One region of the Priestia sp. YIM B13490 genome, then DNA from elsewhere that is predicted to be linked to it. Evidence: riboswitches for the same ligand, from Rfam matches in the RefSeq annotation. Region 1 holds a riboswitch; each other region holds the start of a gene.
What was found. A riboswitch is a leader RNA that binds a small molecule or an ion and turns the genes downstream of it on or off. The one in region 1 is predicted to bind cyclic di-AMP.
Positions count from the first base shown of each region.

Region 2: it holds a riboswitch for cyclic di-AMP, as region 1 does, so the genes downstream of both, ACFX4R_RS01145 (potassium channel family protein) here and ACFX4R_RS24155 (Na-translocating system protein MpsC family protein) in region 1, are expected to answer to the same signal.
Region 3: it holds a riboswitch for cyclic di-AMP, as region 1 does, so the genes downstream of both, ACFX4R_RS26815 (glutamate/proton symporter GltT) here and ACFX4R_RS24155 (Na-translocating system protein MpsC family protein) in region 1, are expected to answer to the same signal.

Region 1 covers NZ_JBHZOT010000012.1:10,835-17,457, reverse strand. The annotation lists gene kdpB (potassium-transporting ATPase subunit KdpB) at 1-1,070, opposite strand, end outside; gene kdpA (potassium-transporting ATPase subunit KdpA) at 1,103-2,776, opposite strand; gene kdpF (K(+)-transporting ATPase subunit F) at 2,825-2,902, opposite strand; cyclic di-AMP (ydaO/yuaA leader) riboswitch at 3,529-3,671, opposite strand; cyclic di-AMP (ydaO/yuaA leader) riboswitch at 3,919-4,070, shown strand; gene ACFX4R_RS24155 (Na-translocating system protein MpsC family protein) at 4,198-4,575, shown strand; gene ACFX4R_RS24150 (cation:proton antiporter) at 4,885-6,156, opposite strand; gene ACFX4R_RS24145 (potassium channel family protein) at 6,437-6,623, shown strand, end outside.
Region 2 covers NZ_JBHZOT010000001.1:222,022-228,644, reverse strand. The annotation lists gene ACFX4R_RS01150 (TrkH family potassium uptake protein) at 1-1,009, opposite strand, end outside; gene ACFX4R_RS01145 (potassium channel family protein) at 1,013-1,672, opposite strand; cyclic di-AMP (ydaO/yuaA leader) riboswitch at 1,797-1,941, opposite strand; gene ACFX4R_RS01140 (carboxymuconolactone decarboxylase family protein) at 2,057-2,515, opposite strand; gene ACFX4R_RS01135 (Lrp/AsnC family transcriptional regulator) at 2,636-3,091, shown strand; gene ACFX4R_RS01130 (peptidyl-prolyl cis-trans isomerase) at 3,366-4,268, opposite strand; gene ACFX4R_RS01125 (S1C family serine protease) at 4,265-5,539, opposite strand; gene ACFX4R_RS01120 (response regulator transcription factor) at 5,762-6,433, shown strand; gene ACFX4R_RS01115 (sensor histidine kinase) at 6,430-6,623, shown strand, end outside.
Region 3 covers NZ_JBHZOT010000018.1:28,758-35,380, forward strand. The annotation lists gene thiC (phosphomethylpyrimidine synthase ThiC) at 1-1,343, opposite strand, end outside; TPP riboswitch at 1,457-1,571, opposite strand; gene ACFX4R_RS26805 (hypothetical protein) at 1,653-1,943, opposite strand; gene ACFX4R_RS26810 (undecaprenyl-diphosphate phosphatase) at 2,401-3,225, shown strand; cyclic di-AMP (ydaO/yuaA leader) riboswitch at 3,499-3,638, shown strand; gene ACFX4R_RS26815 (glutamate/proton symporter GltT) at 3,745-5,004, shown strand; gene ytvI (sporulation integral membrane protein YtvI) at 5,218-6,249, shown strand; gene ACFX4R_RS26825 (DedA family protein) at 6,410-6,623, shown strand, end outside.

The DNA of each region.
Region 1 (6,623 bases):
CCTAGCTTATGGGCAAGTTCCACCACGGAGCGTCCCTCTGGTGTTTCATCTTTCACAGATGCCTTTAGAGCTGCTAACGTAACTTCTTGTTTAGTAACATTCGCTACAGGAATAAACTCACTAGCCATTCGATTTCCGAACGTAATTGTTCCTGTTTTATCTAATATCATCGTATCAATGTCACCAGCAGCTTCTACTGCTTTCCCTGACATAGCCAACACATTAAATTGAGTGACACGGTTCATCCCTGCAATTCCAATGGCAGAAAGTAATCCTCCAATTGTAGTAGGTATTAAACAAACAAGAAGTGCGATTAATGTTGCTACATCTAACTTAACTTTTAAATAATCAGCAATTGGAACAAGCGTCATAATGACAACTAAAAAAATGAGTGTTAATACTGTTAGTAGTGTTGTTAGAGCAATCTCGTTTGGTGTTTTTTGACGCGCTGCTCCTTCTACTAACGAAATCATACGATCGAGAAATGATTCACCAGGATCGGTTTGAATTTTAACAATAATATAATCGGAAACTACTCTTGTCCCTCCAGTTACAGAAGAAAAATCGCCACCAGCTTCTTTAATCACAGGTGCAGATTCACCTGTAATAGCTGATTCATCGATAGATGCTAGACCTTCAATAATTTCACCATCAGAAGGTATAATTTCACCTGTATCTACACGTACAATATCTCCTTTATGTAATGATGTAGATGAAACTTCCTTGTAAGAACCGTCTTTTTGTCTTACTTTCGCCATCGTTTCTGATTTTGTTTTTCGTAGTGTATCTGCCTGAGCTTTACCTCGCCCCTCGGCAAGTGCTTCAGCAAAGTTTGCAAACAATACGGTAAATAAAAGGACTAGAAAAACAGCCGTATTGTATCCGCGTCCAACTGTACTCACGCCAAAGATATCTGGTTTAATGGAGAGGATAAGTGTAATTAAGGTTCCGACTTCTACTACAAACATAACAGGATTTTTAATCATCACTAATGGATTCAATTTTTTAAATGCGTCTATAATTGCTTGAAAGATAATATTCTTTGATACTGGTTTATTCTCAATCGCCATAAGGCATCCTCCTTATTTGTTACCGTTCCATGTTACTGAAACATTCCTAAATGTTCTGCTATTGGCCCTAGTGCTAGTGTTGGGAAGAACGTCAATGCCCCCACAACTAGAATGATGACTACTAGGATAACAGTAAACAAAGGCGTATCGGTACGAAATGTTCCTGAAGTTGAAGCAACAACCTTCTTAGTCGCTAATGATCCAGCAATTGCTAACATGGCAATAATGGCAATGTATCGCCCAAATAACATAACTAAACCAATTGCCATGTTATAAAAGTTTGTATTCGATGTAAGACCTCCGAAAGCTGAACCATTATTGGCAGCTCCTGACGTAAAAGCATATAAAACTTCTGATACTCCATGGAACCCTGGGTTCAGGATTGAAGCAATTGACTCTGGGCGAAATAAGGCCATTGCTGTCGGAACAAGGATAATGACAGGATGTATTAATATGGCGATAGAAGCTAGTTTTATTTCTTTAGCCTCGATTTTCTTCCCTAAAAACTCAGGTGTACGACCAACCATAAGTCCACAAATAAATACAGAGAGTATGACATAAAGTAATCCGTTTAATAAACCTACCCCTTTCCCCCCAAATACGTTATTTAACATCATTTGCGCTAACGGGACGAGTCCACCAATTGGAGTTAAAGAATCGTGCATATTGTTAACAGATCCAGTCGTAGCTGCGGTGGTCACAGCAGTAAATAAAGCTGATTCTGAAATCCCAAAACGAACTTCTTTACCTTCCATATTCCCGTGTACGCCCAGTGCATTTAGTGTTGGTGTACCGTTATATTCAGCAATAAAAACAACTGTAAGAAACGTTATAAACATAATGCCCATTGTTGCAAATACAGTCCATCCTTGTCGTTTGTTTTTAATCATAATCCCAAATGCATATACCAATGCAGTAGGCAATAGCATCATACACAGGATATGAATAAAGTTGGTTAATGGGGTTGGATTTTCAAACGGATGTGCGGCATTTGTACCAAAGTATCCACCACCATTTGTTCCAATATGCTTAATAGATTCTAATGCAGCAACAGGTCCTCTTGTAATAGTTTGTTTAACGCCTTCTAGTGTTGTAGCATCAGCTGCACCATGAAGTGTCTGAGGTACTCCTTGAAAAACCAAGAATAAAGCTACAATAAAAGATAAAGGCAAGAATACACGTATAATGGAACGCACTAAGTCAACGTAGAAATTTCCAAGATTATCTTGACGAGCTACTAAACCACGAATGAATGCAATAGCAACAGCAAATCCTGTGGCTGCTGATGTAAACATTGGGAATGTAATAGCAATCATCTGTGACAAATACGAAAGTGAATTTTCACCACTATAAGCTTGCCAATTAGTATTTGTTATAAAAGAAGCTGCTGTATTAAACGCTAATGGTGAAGACATATTATCTATTCCATCGGGATTTAATGGTAAGTACTTCTGCAGTCTAAAAACTATATACATCAACATTAGCATGACGAAGTTAGAGAGTAACACGGCAAATACATATTTTTTCCACCCCATTCTCTCTTTTTCTTTTATTCCAATTAGCCGATAGATGAATCGTTCTACTGGTCCGAAAAGACGGTCTAATCCTGTTCTTTCATAATCAAATACTTTCACAAGGTAGACGCCTACTGGCTTTACTAGAAGACCAATGATAAGTAAAGTCACGACTATCTGTATGAGTCCCATAGTCATTTTTATTTTCCTCCCACTTATTGTTCATTCTCTTTAATTTCTTTAAAACTTCTCAGGCTTAATGAGTACGTATAACAAATAAATAATCATGACTACTCCAATGATTGCTGGTATGAGCATATCAATATCCTCCTTATGCTTTCTCACAAAATAAAGTAAATCCCCAGAAAAGAGCAAAGGTTGCAACCAAAAGTCCAATCGTAACAAAGTCGTTAAACACTTCTATCTCTCCATTCTTCATTTCTCTTAATTTGTTTAAAAATAAAGTAACCCTATAAATCTAGTAAATATTCAACGGTCCATTGTTTTTATATATAAACGTATTTTTTTCAGCCCTACTTCCTTCCAAGCATGTATTTATCTAACTGGTCATTATCTTGTTCTTCTGCTTACTTCCCATACAAATGTGAAACAAACCTAAGAACAAAAAATAGACCAATGCCTACTTATCTCCCTGTGGAATGACAAAGAAACCAATAGGTAATAAAACTACATCTTTAGAGATAAAGATATAGCAGTCCTATTATTCTTTAGACAATCCAACTGTGGAAGAAAAGTATTCATTGGTCTACCTAATGCCTAGCTAGCATAAAGCTCTCTTTGCATTCTGTCTCCCTGTTCTTTTTCTAACAGACAGCTGTATTTAATTTTTGAGCAAACAAAAAAGACCTGCAATACATTATCGAACAAGCATTTCATTGTTAAAAAACAATAAAAAGCCCTCCGAAATAAATAGGCGGTCTATTGACCTCCTTCGCTTTAGCCGACGAAGTTAGCTGACGGGTAGGATGGCGAAAGAGTAATCTCATCCCTTCTACAATCTGTAGAATTAACCCCAATTGATTGGTTCCTCCGTTCCTGAATATTCAGGACTAGGCCGATATTCTTCTTTAATTTGATGCCTTGATTATACGACTATAAATTTTGCTTGTAAAGAGAGAGTTGAAAAAAATTACGTAATCTTTTTAAAATTAAAAATGTACCTTATGATAACTATTTATTTTTTATTTTATTTACTACTATTAAACTTATGACATGCTTCTCTATAATATACTTCCTCTCTCTTAAAAAATAAAAATTCTCCTTTACAATTTCAATATAATTAATTATTATAATTGATGTTTTAACAAAAGAATTAGCTTGAATCGCTGAATCTTACTCGAAAGAACGGGGGAACCAAAAATAAAGTGGAATTAATCCATATGGGGTGAATCTCAATGATTTGAGTAAGGCAACTCTCATGCCCGAACCCGTCAGCTAACCCCGTAAGCGTTTGAAGAGAGATTGTTCCTGATTGTGTTTTTAGAGACTACAGTTTATTTCAATGTATCTAAAATCCACAAAAAGAGTCCTCTTCTCGGGTCTTTTTTATTTTGTTTACTAGTATAAGAAAAAGGAATTTCGGAGGGAAAACTGTGGGACAATCTAAGAAAAAGCTAGAGACTGAACTAAGTGAGGCATTTATTAAGTTTCAAAGGGAACTAATTGGTCGCGGACCGCAAGAGGCAAAGACTTACATTGTAGAGGATATGATCTTGCTCCGATTCAAAGGAGTTTTGACCGTCGAAGAAAAACACCTTATCAATCATGATGTAGGGAAAGGACTTGTTAAGAAAATGAGACAAGTTCTACGAGAAATGTATAGTGAAGATTTTAAAGAAATTGTTGAAAAACATACTGGTTGTAAGGTGTTATCTAGTCATAGTGATACTAGTACAAAAACAGGTGAACGAATTGAAGTATTTGTTATGGATAAGAATATAGCCAAATTATTTGGTAATTCGAAAGGTTAAATCGTATTTAATCTTTTCTGTGGTTCTGGTGTGAAATTCCCAAGACAATAGCAAGTAATCTTAAAGTTTTAGGTACAATGGTATTACTACAACTCCCGATAAAATACTATTACATTATAAAATACTATTACATTGTATTGACACACTCTCAGTTTTAAACTAAAGCTGAATAATATAACTCTGTTTCTTGTCTATTTATAGATAAAGCCCATCTCAATAAAGGTATGGGCTTATCTTTCAAAAATGTCCATATACAAACGGTGTGCAGGATTAAGCAAAGTAGCAGATATAAAACTACCTCATTTTGGTTCAGGTAGTTTCTTCTGAATTAGTTCTATGTATAGGTGTTTTCAAAATAAGCCCTAGCTTTTTGGCCACGTAACCAGTTGTACTGGCTTGTATAAGAATCGTCACTAATATAGCAATAAAGGTAACAGATGAGATCTCATTTGCATATTTAATATTTGCTGCCACAATCATTCCTGAAAGAGCTGCCGGAATAACGCCTGTCTCACGAACCCAGAACATAAAGACAATCTCATTCCAACTCCACTTTGCTTTCCGATCGGGTAGTGTACATAGTAAGACAGTAAGTGGTCTTGCAACAAACATAAAGACGAGAACGATTAGTATCCCCTGAAGCCAAAATTGACCTAAGATGTTAAAGTTAACTTGAGTACCCAACAACATAAAAATAAGAGTTCTCATGATTAAAGTTAAGGTTTCTGAAAAGTGAGAGATCGTTGAATTCGTTTCATCTGAAATATAAAGACGAAAAAGTGGTTGAGAATTCCCTAAAACTAGGCCTGCTGTAAAGGTCGCCATAAATCCACTTGCTTCAATAAGCCCAGCTGCTAAGTAAGCGCTAATGGCCACAACTAGACTTACAATGGTATTATATTTCTGCAAAAGTCCCCACCTATGTTCGGAGATTAAAATAGAACCTAGGAAACCTATGATGGCTCCAATTAAAATTCCTCCTCCTGCTTCACGAACAAAACTCCATACACTTGAAGAAAATGATAATTCTGTTTTTCCTAGAATGACACCTAGTAAGGTGAACGTTAAAATAGAGCCTGTTGCATCATTAAACGCAGACTCACTTTCTACCGTTTGTCTGACTTTTTCTCGAATAGTAATTTGTTTAAAAACAGGCATCAACGTCGCTGGATCTGTTGATGCAATAACAGATGCGAGTAAAAAGGCATATAGGATCGGCACATCCAATAAATAAAATGCGGTAAAGGCTACAACTGCTGCTGTTACCACTACTCCTACTATGGATAAAAGAGAAATAGTCACCCATACTCTTTTCAATATCGACAATTGAATCGCGCTTCCACCCTCAAATAGAATTAAAATAGAACCTAAGACAATAATGAATTGATAGGCTACAGAATTAATTGGTGCTGTTATTAGATGTAAGACGGATGGTCCAAGCAAGATTCCTACAATCATAAAAAGTGCTACATCAGGAATCTTAATATGCTCTGCTACTTTCATGGCTATTAAACCAAATAGAAACACCATCGTAATCATATATAGTTCATGTTGAACAATATTCATAACACTAGCTTCCATCATCTCTCCTCCTTTGCTTCTTTCTTATACCTCTTAGGTTGCACATTTGAACTTAAAATAATAACGAATCATTCTTCTGAGAATATTTATAAGGCTAAATGAGAAATTTAAGATATAAGTTTCATTTATCTGTTTACTCTTCTTATACAAATATTTATATTCTGATAAAGGGATTTACTAGAAAATTTAAAAGCTTAATAAAAAGAAGGATTGATCCTTTAATTCGCAGTTTATATTAGTTTTTCATTCTTTTTTTAGAATTACGAAAGGAGGAGAAAAGATGAAAAAGCAATTTGCGGTACTTGGGTTAGGAAACTTTGGAGGTACCTTAGTAGAAGAATTCTCTAAAATGGATGTCGAAGTGATTGCCGTAGATAAAGATGAGGAAGTGGTAAACAAATATGCTGATAAGGCTACATATGTTGCACAAGCAAATGCTATTGATGAAAATGCTTTAAAAGCTATTG
Region 2 (6,623 bases), on a different contig from region 1:
GTCGTCTCTTTAATAGCACAATATCTTCCCGGCTTCGTAAAAATGCCCATACAGAAAAAATAATCACCACAAACGTCGTGAGTTTGATACCGCCTCCTGTTGAAGCACTTCCTGCACCAATAAACATTAACATAACCATTAAAAATATAGTGGAATCATGCAAACTTCCTATATCGATACTATTAAAACCTGCTGTACGTGTCGTTACAGCTTGAAAATAAGATGCCCACACTTTGTCTCCTAATGACAAACTTCCGAGCGTATGTGGATTGCTGTACTCCAAGAAAAAAATAAAAAGCATGGCAACCACGTTAATCGCAAACGTGCTGATGATCATAATTTTCGAATGCAGCGTTAGCTTTTTATAGGATTTTTTTACCCACATATCTGCAAGGACGGTAAACCCTAATCCACCGATAATGAACAAAAAAGAAATCGTTATGTTAATAATGGGATCTCCTACATACTGAACCAGGCTGTCAGATAATAGTCCGAACCCTGCGTTATTAAAAGCCGAAATCGAATGAAACAAGCTAAAGAACAGCCCCTTAGACCATCCGAACTCCGGAACCCAGCGTATCGCTAGAAAGATAAGTGCAACAAACTCAATTAAAAATGAAAAGATAAACAGTCTTTTAACTAGCAGGACAACTCCGCCGATGCTCGTTTGATTTAATGCCTGCTGAACGAGCATACGCTCTTTAAATCCAATTTTTTTACCTAGCATCATAAAAATCAACACGGCAAATGACATAATGCCAAGACCGCCTATTTGAATTAACAGCATAATAATCGTTTGACCAATGACGGTAAAACGCGTACCTGTATCTACGACAGCTAAGCCGGTTACTGTCATCGCGGAAGTAGACGTAAAAAGGGCGTCTACCCACCGGATGGGCTCAGTAGTAGAAACAGGCATCATCAATAGAAGAGCACCTATAATAATTCCTCCGCCAAAAATGGAGACAAGCAGCTGCGGAGGGGTGAGTTTAATGATTTGTTTTTTCATAAGTTAAACTCCTTCTTCTTCAAAACGGTTCAAATCGCGATTATGTCCGATAACAATTAGCATATCTCCTTGTTCAATTATTTCATGCGCGGTAGGCGAAATCACCATTTCCCCGTCTTTTCGCTGAAAGCCGATAATGTTGCAGCCGTACTTGGCACGAATGTTCAAATCAAACAGCGTTTTATTATGAAGTTTCTTAGAGGCCACAATTTCGACAATACTATAATCCTTTGACAGTTCAATGTAATCAATGATCTTTTCTGACACCACGTGATGAGCAATACGCTTAGCAATATCGCGCTCAGGATGAATGACTTTGTCCGCTCCTATTTTCTCCAGCACCTTTTGGTGATACATATTTACTGCTTTTACCCATACTTGCTTAACGCCCATATCTTTTAAAAGCATCGTTGCGAGCACGCTCGCTTCGATATCATCCCCAAACGAAATAAGAGCATGATCAACATTGCGAATACCTAGCCCCTTTAAGCTAGCTTCATCAATTGCATTCGCCTGCACAACATATGTAGCTGAGTTGCTAAATTTATTTACTACCTCCTGATTGCGGTCAATAGCGAGCACATCCACATCCAGATTAGCAAACTCTTCAACCAAACTGCCTCCAAAACGACCTAATCCCAATACAGCAAACTGTTTTTTCATAATGTATTTATTCCTTTCTTCAACTGCTGTGTGTTCTCTTAGCTTATACTTTTTCTAAAAAATTACATCTTTTTCTTAAAAAAAGCGCAAAAAAACACAGGAAGGCTCCTGTGTTTTTTCACACTCTTCCCCCTCAAAACGCTTGCGAAGTTAGCTGTCGGGTTCGGGTTTTAAGAGTAACCCTACCTTTTTAAGGATTCACCCCGGAGCACAATATGTGCGTAAATAATGGGTCCTCCGCTCCGTAATGGATTAAGCGATTTTTATTCAAATGTCTATGATCTATTTTTTAGAATAATCGATTCGATTCATGATACATTTCACTTCACGAAAGCTATCTTACTCCTGTGGATTTTGTCTGTCAAGATATTTTTAGGGAAGACCTCACTTGCCCTGCAAGCTGCAAAAATCGTATAAATCTAAACTGACAATCATTTTGTGAAATTGATCAAATAAATTAATAACAGCTAAAAGCTCTAACAGCTGCGTATCACTGTAAAATTTCTTTAATTGATTCATATCAGCATCCGTCAACTCCTTTGGACGCACCCGGTATACATCAATAAATCGAAACAGCAGGCGATCTTTTTCTTCCAGCTCTTTTTCTCTTAACACTTTTTGATTAAGCGTCTCATCGCCTACATATGACATGCTCATACACGTCTCACAGCCGTTAACACCTGCTAGATAAAGCCTTATTTTTTCCTTAGTCTCTTTTTCTACTATATCGCTGTTCCAAAGCGTGTCGTAAAGCTCATCATACAATCTTTTTACATGCGGAATTAAATTCAATGCTTTTTCAAAATTTGTTCCCTCTTCGTTTGCTAACAAAACTCTTGCCATTTTTCACTCACTCCTTTTTAATTATTATAGTAAGAAAAATGGAAATTTCAGATTACATATAAAACATCTTATCGACTATTACTAATCAAATGAAACGTTAATGAGAAAGAAGGTTTTCAATTGAAAATTGATGAAATTGATTTATCGATTTTGCAGGCGCTGCAGCAAAACAGCCGCCTTTCCTTACGAGAGCTAGGAAAACAAATTAATTTGTCTCCTCCTTCGGTGGCAGAGCGAGTAAGGCAGCTAGAGAGCTTTGGCGTTATAAAAGGGTATACGATTGATATTGATTATGAAAAGCTGCATTTGCCCGTGTCGTGTTTTATTGAAGTAACGATGAAAAACGGAGAGCACGAGCGTTTTAAACGATTTATTTCTCAGTATCCCTACGCTTTATTCTGTGAACGCATCGCCGGGCAAGCCTGCTTTATTACAAAGCTTCAGCTTCCTCACCTGCACATACTCGAACAATTTATTAACGAAATTACACCTTATGCCAAAACGATTTCACACATCGCCCTTTCTCACGTAGAGATGGCTCCTGCATTATTGAGTCATTTAAAAGATGAAAAGTGATTGAAACGTAACGAAAAAATCCGAACGAATCATCGTTCGGATCTTCTTTCCATTACACTACTTTTGTCCCAGCCTCTTTTATTCGTCCAACAGCATAAAAAATAACCCTCCAAAGCTGGAGGGTATAAATTTTCCGAATAATGAAAGTTTTACAACTTCATTTTATCAGGTGCCGGCATTTCTGTCTACTTAAAAATGTAAAAGAGCTCTCTATTAATAGAAAGCTCTTTTACCTGCTTGTTTTTTGAAAACAATCAATCTATATAAAAGGAAACTACCTAAGGCTGAACGTCACGTGAAACCTTGGCAGTTGATCCTGGATATACCGGTTGATATGATTCAAAACAAGTTCTTTCATCATTTCTTCTTTGACTTCTGATTCCGTTTTTTTATCTTTTTGTTTTAAAATAAGAATATAATAAACTTTACCCATTTTAATGGGCTCACTACTCTCTCCGATGTGCTGTTTTTTTAAAACATCTATAAAAGAAGGAGATAGACTTGAAAGCTTTAGATTATCAGCATTCTCTATTTTGCTCACTGTCTGGAATTCAGCATATTTTTTTTGAACGTCCTGAAGCGATGTTCCCTTTTGCAGTTCAGCCGCAGCGGCAGCGGCATCATGTAAAGTGGAAAAAGCCAGCTGCGTAAAAGATACGCGCGTTAGATCGTTTTCAATACGTTTATAGTAAGCAGTTAGTTCATCAGACGTAATTTGTTTGCGGAAATATTCTTCTAATTTAAACTGATTCGTTAGCTGGTTGGTTACATCACTGGAACGAATATTTAACACTTCATAACCTTGTTTTCTTGTATCCTCGTCATATGAGCGTTTAATTTGCTTCCACATATCCTCAACTTGTTTTTGTACTTTATCGCTTGTCTTTAGATGGGAAATTAAGATTTTTTGCATAACAAGCTGCCGCAATAACTCTTTGCGGTAGCTTGTATCATTTAGAGGAGCATCTGGATTTAAGAACCCTTCAACGGCTAAAAAACGGTTGAATTCAGCTCCTGTCACCTTGCCTCCCTCATACGCTTCCAGTTCTTTGGTAGAAGATAGCTGACTAATTTCTACAGAAGGAAACATCGTGTTTGAATGCTTCCCTCCGCAGCCGGTTAAAAATCCGAACGCTGTTAATACTGCTAGCAGCAGCTTTAACGGTGTTGAACTCATCCATTGTTATCCTGCTGTTCTGAAAGCTTCAGAGAAATAGTTTGTTTTTTTCCATTTCGATACACGTCTAATTTTACCGTGTCTCCTACTTTACGTTTTGTGTATAGATATTGACGTAAATCACTGGATGTTTTGACTTCGTTTCCATCGATGGCAACAATCACGTCTTTTGATTGTAAACCTGCATCAGAAGCAGAAGAGAATGGTTCAACCGTCGTTACGACAACTCCTTCAGACGTATCGCTTGTTAGGCCTAGCTGGTTTTGTTTTGTTGCAGCTGAAAGCTGACCTACATCTTGAAGACCTACCCCCATATATGGACGCGTTATTTTCCCATTTTTCATCAGCTGTTCAATCGTCGGCTGCACTTCATCACTTGGAAGAGCAAAGCCGATGCCTTCTACATTGTCTTCTGAAATTTTCATACTGTTGATGCCGACTACTTCACCGGAAGAATTGATAAGTGCACCGCCGCTGTTTCCTGGATTAATCGCCGCATCCGTTTGAATTGCATCTACGTTCCAATTTTCTGAAATAGGGACAGAGCGTTTTGCTGCGCTCACGATACCTTGTGTGACCGTACGAGAAAACTGTTCACCAAGAGGATTTCCGATTGCAAGCACCGTTTCACCCGCTACTAAATCCGATGATTTCCCGAACTTCGCCACTTGTTCAACATTTTTGTCAGACATCTCAAGCACCGCTAAATCCGTTAGCGCATCAGCTCCGACAATCTTAGCTTTTTCTTTTTGTCCGTTTGAAAGTGACACTTCTACTTCGCTTGCGCCGTCAATAACGTGGTTATTGGTCACAACGTATGCTTTTCCATTTTCTTTTTTGAAAATAACACCGGAACCCGTTCCTGCTTCTTGCGTTTGGGTATCTCCAGAAAATGGATTTGTTTGCTGTTGAATATTGTTCACGCCTACAACAGCAGCTGATACTTTATTTACAACTGAAACAAGATCTGACTGATTCACGGTTGTGCTTACTGTTCGAGGCGTTGTGCTCGTTGTTGTTGCCGTTTGAGTCTGCGTTGTTTGATTCGCTGTTTGCGTATCAGCTGAATCCATTAACCCCAGCTGCGGAGCACCGTATAGCACAATTCCTCCTCCAAGTACTGCTCCGGCGATAGAAGATGCAATCACTGGAAATAAGCGTCTTCTTGGAGGCTGTGATGATGACGCAGGCTGATACTGATCGTATCGCTGCTGGCGGTTTTCATATTCTTCTTTTCGTTCTTGCTCTCTTTCATAATCACGTGGATCCATGAAAAACACTCCTTTTAACGTAGCAAATTTTATGTTATCTATACTATAAAATAAAAGTTTGGGATAAGTATCAAAACAATGTGTGAAATTGTGAAAAATTTCTTTATAACAGTAAACACGTAGTATAATAGCGGGTACATAGACCTTTAAAGAAACGCGCACATATGGCGTAATATGCTTTATTTACCTTAATTTTCATATATTCAGAGGAAGGTGTCAAATTTGAGCTTTACACTATATTTAGTAGAGGATGAACAAAATTTAAACGAAGTTTTAACCCTTTACCTTCAAAAAGAAGGCTGGGACGTTCGCTCATTTTTTAACGGCACGGACGCCAAAGAAATGATTGCAACTCCTCCGCATCTGTGGATTTTAGATATTATGCTGCCTGACATTGACGGGTATCAGCTCATTCGCGAAATCAAGCAGCAAACGCCCCAAGTGCCTGTTATTTTCATTTCAGCCCGCGATGCCGATATTGACCGGGTTCTTGGGCTTGAGATGGGCAGCGACGACTATTTATCAAAGCCTTTTTTGCCTCGTGAACTAGTTATTCGAGCAAACAAACTGCTAGACCGCGTATATGGTTCCAATCAAAAGAAAACCGATACCATTACGCTGACTCCTTATGAAATCGATTTACATACCCGTACAGTCAGTGAAGATGGAAAGCCGATTGATTTAACGTCTAAAGAATTTGATTTTCTTGTCACTATCTCAAAAGACCTTGGACAGGCTTTTTCACGGGAGCAGCTGCTGAATCTCATTTGGGGAGAAGATTATTTTGGCACAGACCGAGTGGTGGATGATTTAGTAAGACGCGTGCGTAAAAAAATGCCGCAAGCACGAATTGAAACGATTTATGGATATGGATACCGGATGATGAAAGCATGAAAAACAAGTCGCTTGCATTTCAAATTTGGCTCGTCATCTCCGGTATTTTACTGCTTATTTCAATTTTGCTCGCTATTTTATTCCCAACGACGCTCAGGCAGTTCTTCACGAATGAAATTTATACCACTATTGAAAATGAACAGCATATTTTAAAAGAATACGGACTGCCAAGCCGCTCAGGTGAATACTA
Region 3 (6,623 bases), on a different contig from region 1:
GCTGTCCCAAACCAGCCAATCATTGCAGCCCCGATACCTGATGTAATATGGTCATAGCCTGGAGCGATGTCGGTTGTAAGCGGTCCAAGAGTATAGAAGGGAGCTTCTTGGCATATTTCCATTTGTTTATCTACGTTTTCTTTGATGAGGTGCATAGGGACATGTCCAGGGCCTTCAATCATAACTTGAACATCGTGTTTCCAAGCAATTTTAGTTAATTCACCAAGCGTTTCTAATTCACCGAACTGTGCCTCATCATTAGCATCTGCAATGGAACCAGGACGCAGCCCATCGCCAAGCGAAATAGAAATATCGTATGCTTTACAGATTTCACAGATTTCTTCAAAGCGAGTATATAAAAAGTTCTCTTCATGATGAGCTAAACACCACTGCGCCAAGATGGATCCTCCGCGTGAAACAATACCTGTCGTACGTTTCGCTGTCAGAGGAATATAGCGTAAAAGAACACCTGCGTGAATAGTAAAGTAATCAACACCTTGCTCCGCTTGTTCAATTAATGTATCGCGATATGCTTCCCACGTTAGATCTTCTGCAACACCTTTTACTTTTTCAAGCGCTTGGTAAATAGGAACAGTCCCTACAGGAACAGGCGAGTTGCGGATAATCCATTCGCGCGTTGTGTGGATATCCTTTCCTGTTGATAAATCCATAATTGTATCGGCTCCCCAACGCGTTGCCCATGTCATTTTTTCTACTTCATCTTCAATAGCTGAACGAATAGCTGAATTTCCGATATTAGCATTGATTTTCACGTGGAATTTGCGGCCGATAATCATCGGTTCGCTCTCAGGGTGATTGATATTATTAGGGATAATGGCACGTCCTCTTGCTACTTCTTCACGCACGACTTCAGGATCCATCTGTTCACGAATAGCGATAAATTCCATTTCGGGCGTGATGATTCCTTTTTTCGCATAGTGCATTTGCGTTACATTTTGATTTTTTTTCGCGCGCAAAGGTAAACGATTAGTGATAAAGCGCTCGTACTGATCTCTTGGATCACCATCATAATAACCGTTATCCTGTGGCTGAACCGTACGGCCTTGATATGTTTCTACATCGTTTCGTTCTGCAATCCACTTTTCGCGCAGAGCCGGTAATCCTTTTTGTAAATTAATTTCATAACAGGGATCTGTATAAACACCACTCGTGTCGTATACACGTACGGGATTATTTTCTTCTTCCCCAAAAGATCCTGTAGTAGGAGACTGATGGATTTCACGCATAGGCACTTTAAGATCTTCTCTGGATCCTTGGACATATACTTTGTGACTGTTTGGAAAAGGCTTTTTCATAGAAACTGATACATTTTGTTTTGACATTACATATTCCTCCGGTTTCGCATAAAGTGTAGCTATACCGAACCATAAAAAAATCGGGTTCTGTGATAGACAGAACCCGATGGAATAGGCGAAAAAAGAATAAACATATACTATTCTTTTCAAGACTACTTCCCTCCGCTGGTATAACCCAAATCAGGTTCAAAGGGTTAAAGAGTTTTATAGCACTCTTCTCTCAGTCTGAGCTATCAGACACCCCTAGTAGAAATAACATTTAAATTATTCAATTTACGGCTTAAGTTTACCATCATTCGGTAAAAAATCAACCCTTAAATAAAAAAAGCTAGACAATCAACGTTGTCTAGCAGCATCGATTGCAATCACAATAGCTGTAATAATGTGCATAACAAACCCTAAAAATGGAATCCAAGCAACCAGTGAAGTAACAATCCCTAGTATGTTTCCATACGCAGATAACCCTCGTCTATTAGCTAAAATGAGTGTGATAGCATGAAGAATAAATCCAATAAAAAGAGGAGTATAACTAAAGCCCATAACAATCCCCGCGCCAATTAAAGGAATTCCCAGCAAGGCTTCATACCCAGCAGTGACCCATTTCATTGTACGTACATTTCCATTCATAGTAAAAAGCCTCCTAAAAAAGATACTACTATATACGAGAAAAGAGAGAAAAAAGTTTCAAATTACTTAGGGGATATGTCGTATAAGCAAGCACTAGTTGATTAAAATGATAGATGACAGTAAAGGGGATGGAAAAAACATAATGATTTAGTCATTTTTTCACACTAAAGAAAAATAGTCTAGATGATTCATTTTTAGCTAAGGACCCGGAATTTATACCGAACATAGCGACTGCTTTTTAAAACAAATAAAAGCTGATATCTTGTTTTTTGGTTATAGCATGTAGGGTTTTTATTACAAATTATTAAAGATTCTTATCTTTTTGCAAATACACATTGTATTTCATAGTTTTAACAATTATGATAAAAAAGCAAGTGTCAAAATAGGAAAATAGTTGAGCATGGAAAACGAAGCGATAAGCTTATTAATTTGAAAGAAAGGCAAGGTATATAGCTTTATGTGGGAAATTATTGTAGCAATCATTTTAGGGATTGTAGAAGGTTTAACAGAGTTTGCTCCTGTTTCGTCAACTGGGCATATGATTATTGTGGATGACCTGTGGTTAAATTCAAAAGAATTATTTTCATCTCCCGTAGCTAATACATTTAAAATTGTTATTCAGCTAGGGTCGATCTTAGCAGTAGTAGTTATTTTTAAAGATCGTTTCATTAATTTATTAGGATTGGGAAAAAAGCCAGCCGCTCCAATTGGACCGACAAATCGTTTGAATTTAATGCAAGTAATTGTTGGTCTGTTACCCGCAGGAGTGTTAGGTCTTTTGTTTGATGATTACATTGATGAACATTTGTTTTCTTTAAATACGGTGCTAATTGGCTTAGTAGTCGGAGCTGTATTAATGATTCTAGCAGATTTGTTTGGACCTAAACGTCCGCGTGTAGAGACGGTGGACCAAATGTCTTATGGACAAGCACTGGGTATAGGACTGTTTCAATGTATTGCTCTTTGGCCAGGTTTTTCTCGTTCAGGCTCCACGATTTCAGGAGGGGTTCTTCTTGGAATGAGCCATAAGGCAGCGGCAGATTTTACATTTATTATGGCAGTGCCAATCATGGCAGGAGCAAGTGGACTTTCATTGGTTAAAAACTGGCAGTATTTCACATCAGATGCACTACCGTTTTTTATTGCTGGTTTTATCAGCGCCTTTATTTTTGCGCTGGTGTCTATTCGCTTTTTCCTGAAATTAATTAATCGTATCAAATTAGTACCATTTGCACTATATCGAATTGTGTTAGCAGCTATTCTATATTTTGTATTTTTATAAAATAAACATGCGTGTTCTTTAGTCCCTTAAACTTCTAATAGAGACTCAAAGAGCAAGAAAAAGCTATTGCAACATTGCAATAGCTTTTTTGTATAAATATATATTATCGCCTTTTGAAAGCGTTTTATAAACATGGGTATTGACAAAACGTGTCGAAAAATAGTAAATTAATATTTGTGCAGTATAAAGTTAAGTAAAAGTAAGACTTCTGTTTAGTTTTATTGACTGTAAAAAACGTATGACAACGTATAGATCGTTTTAATTTTATAAAAACTGAATAATAAGCTTAATCGTATAGAGCGGGGGAATCATTATCGGCAGTAAAGCTGCCTTGGGGTGAATCCTTACAAAAGGTAGGAAACTCTCAATTCCGAATCCGACAGTTAACCCCGTTTGCTTTATTGAGAGAAAGAGCCCAAAATAGCGTAAGTAAAAGGCTGTTCTTTCTTAAGAATAGTCTTTTTTTGTTTTTTCAGAAAAGTATATACAAATGTCATACATCTTTGGGGAGGTACATCTATGAAAAAAATTCGTTTTGGTTTGGCTACGCAGATTTTTACCGGATTAATCCTCGGTGTTCTTGTAGGGGTAATTTGGTTTAACGATCCGCGTGTAGTAACATACCTACAGCCGCTAGGAGACCTATTTTTAAGATTAATTAAGATGATTGTTATTCCAATTGTTATCTCAAGCTTAGTCGTTGGAGTTGCAGGAGCAGGGAGCGGCAAACAGGTCGGAAAGCTCGGCGTTAAAACCATTCTCTATTTTGAAATTATTACGACTTTTGCAATTATAATCGGTGTATTGGTTGCTAATATTTTTCATCCTGGGCAAGGTGTAGACATTCATTCAGCACAGAAGAGTGATATTTCACAATATGTTGAAACATCCAAACAGCAAGAAGGAAAGTCAGTGGCTGAAACTTTCTTACACATTGTTCCGACAAACTTTTTCCAGTCAATTGTTGAAGGAGATATGCTAGCAATTATCTTCTTTACAGTGTTATTTGCACTAGGAGTAGCGGCAATTGGGGAAAGAGGAAAGCCAGTTGTACAATTCTTCGACGGTGTTTCTCACGCAATGTTTCACGTGGTAAACCTTGTAATGAAAGTGGCGCCAATTGGTGTATTTGCTTTAATTGGTGTAACAGTTTCAAAATTCGGCTTAGATTCACTCCTTTCATTAGGAAAGCTTGTTATCTTAGTTTACTTAGCGTTAATTTTCTTCCTACTTGTTGTATTAGGAGGAATTGCGAAATGGGCAGGAATTAACATTTTCCACTTATTCCGCTATATGAAAGATGAACTGTTGTTAGCATACAGTACATCTAGCTCTGAGACAGTTCTTCCGCGAATTATGGAAAAACTTGAAAAGATGGGCTGTCCAAAAGCTATCGTATCGTTCGTTGTACCAATTGGTTATACATTTAACCTAGATGGTTCCGTTCTTTATCAAGCGATTGCAGCGTTATTCTTAGCGCAGGTGTATGGTATTGATTTAACGATCGTTCAACAGCTGACGCTCATTCTGGTATTGATGGTTACATCTAAAGGAATGGCTGCGGTGCCAGGAACATCATTTGTTGTATTACTGGCTACTCTTGGAACAATCGGCGTTCCGGCAGAAGGATTAGCCTTCATTGCTGGAGTAGACAGAATCATGGATATGGCACGTACGGTTGTTAACTTAGTAGGAAACACACTAGCAGCAATTGTGATGTCTAAATCTGAAGGCAAATTTGACCCTAAAAAAGGTACAGAGGTCATGAGAGCCGGCTAATTTATAAATTAAAAAGCTACTTATTCTATTCAAAAAATTAGAATAAGTAGCTTTTTTCATAATAATTCCTTTATTATTATGGAAATTGACCCTATAATATGTAACATCAGGTATAAATATATCCAAATTTTATTCTTACATAAAAGCAGTCACTGGTTCCTTTCTTTATCAATAAATATAGAGATAGCTTAGCTAGTTGGGGGATAGTAGAGTATGTGGAAAAAGCGAATATGGGTCATCGCCTCGATAGTAATCGTATGTTTGTTAATCCCTTACAGTTTACCGATTGTGTTTGCTTTATTAACAGCATTAGCGCTTGAGGGTATTGTTCAAAAATTGCATCAATCTTTTAAAATGAAGAGAGTCTACGCAGTGCTTATGACCTTCATTTTATATGTTGTTTCGCTCATACTTATTGGATTTTTTATTGTTCGGACAATCGTTACGCAAGTGGTTGCTCTTTCAAAGATAGCGCCTTCCTTTGTAAAAGAAATCTATGAAACCGCGATTTATCCAACTATTATTAAGTGGAAATACTATTCAAACGCTCTTCCTACAGAAGTGATTTCTTCTATCGAGCGCACGCTTGAAAAAACCGTAAATTCATTAGATTCTCTATTAAAAAGTACCGTGGAAATCATCATTAGCTTTGCTGCTACTGTTCCTGGGTTTCTACTAGAGTTTCTTATTTATTTAGTAGCGCTTGTATTTATCAGCCTTGAGCTGCCTGCTATTAAAAATAAAATTAAGTCATTTTTAACAGAAGAAACGAAATATAAGCTACAAGTTGTCATCACTCAGCTTATCCAAGCGGGGGTTGGTTTTATTAAGGCACAAATTATCTTAAGTGTCATGACGTTTGTAATGGCTTATGTAGGGCTTTGGCTATTAGATGTTCCGTATACCGCGCTGCTTAGTTTATTAATTGTAATTGTCGATATCTTACCAATCCTTGGGACGGGCTCGGTGCTCGTTCCATGGGGGATTTTTGCTCTTACGCAAGGGCATGACTCATTAGCAATCGGCTTATTTATTCTATTTGGAGTCATTACGGTAGTAAGACGTGTAGTAGAACCAAAAGTATTTTCTACAAATATGGGTATTTCACCTTTGGCTGCATTAGTTAGTTTGTACATTGGATTTAAACTTTTAGGCTTTGTCGGATTATTTTTAGGACCGGCTTTAGTTATTTTATACGATGCTCTTCGTAAAGTAGGTATTATTCAAATTAACTTTAAACTATAAAAGCGCTGGATAAAACTAGCGCTTTTTTTTATTGAAACTTTTGTAGTACGTAATACGTAAAGAGGGAAAGGAAAAAACTATGCCGCGTTGGTTTTTATCTATCAATCGGCTAAATTATAGTTTTGCAGTCTTAGATTTAATGACATGAGGAGGAGAATTTTTGTTAGAGTCGGTTTTACTTTCTTTAATTGAAGCGCTAAAACAGCTCTCTTATTTTGGCGTAATTCTAGCATTAACGTTTGAGTTTGTCCCGGCAGAGCTTGTTTTACCTTTAGTAGGGTATTGGGTGTACCAAGGTGATATGAACTTGTATCTGGCTATCCTTGCAGGTACAGTAGGCGGTGTTTGTGGACCGTTGACTCTTTATGCACTGG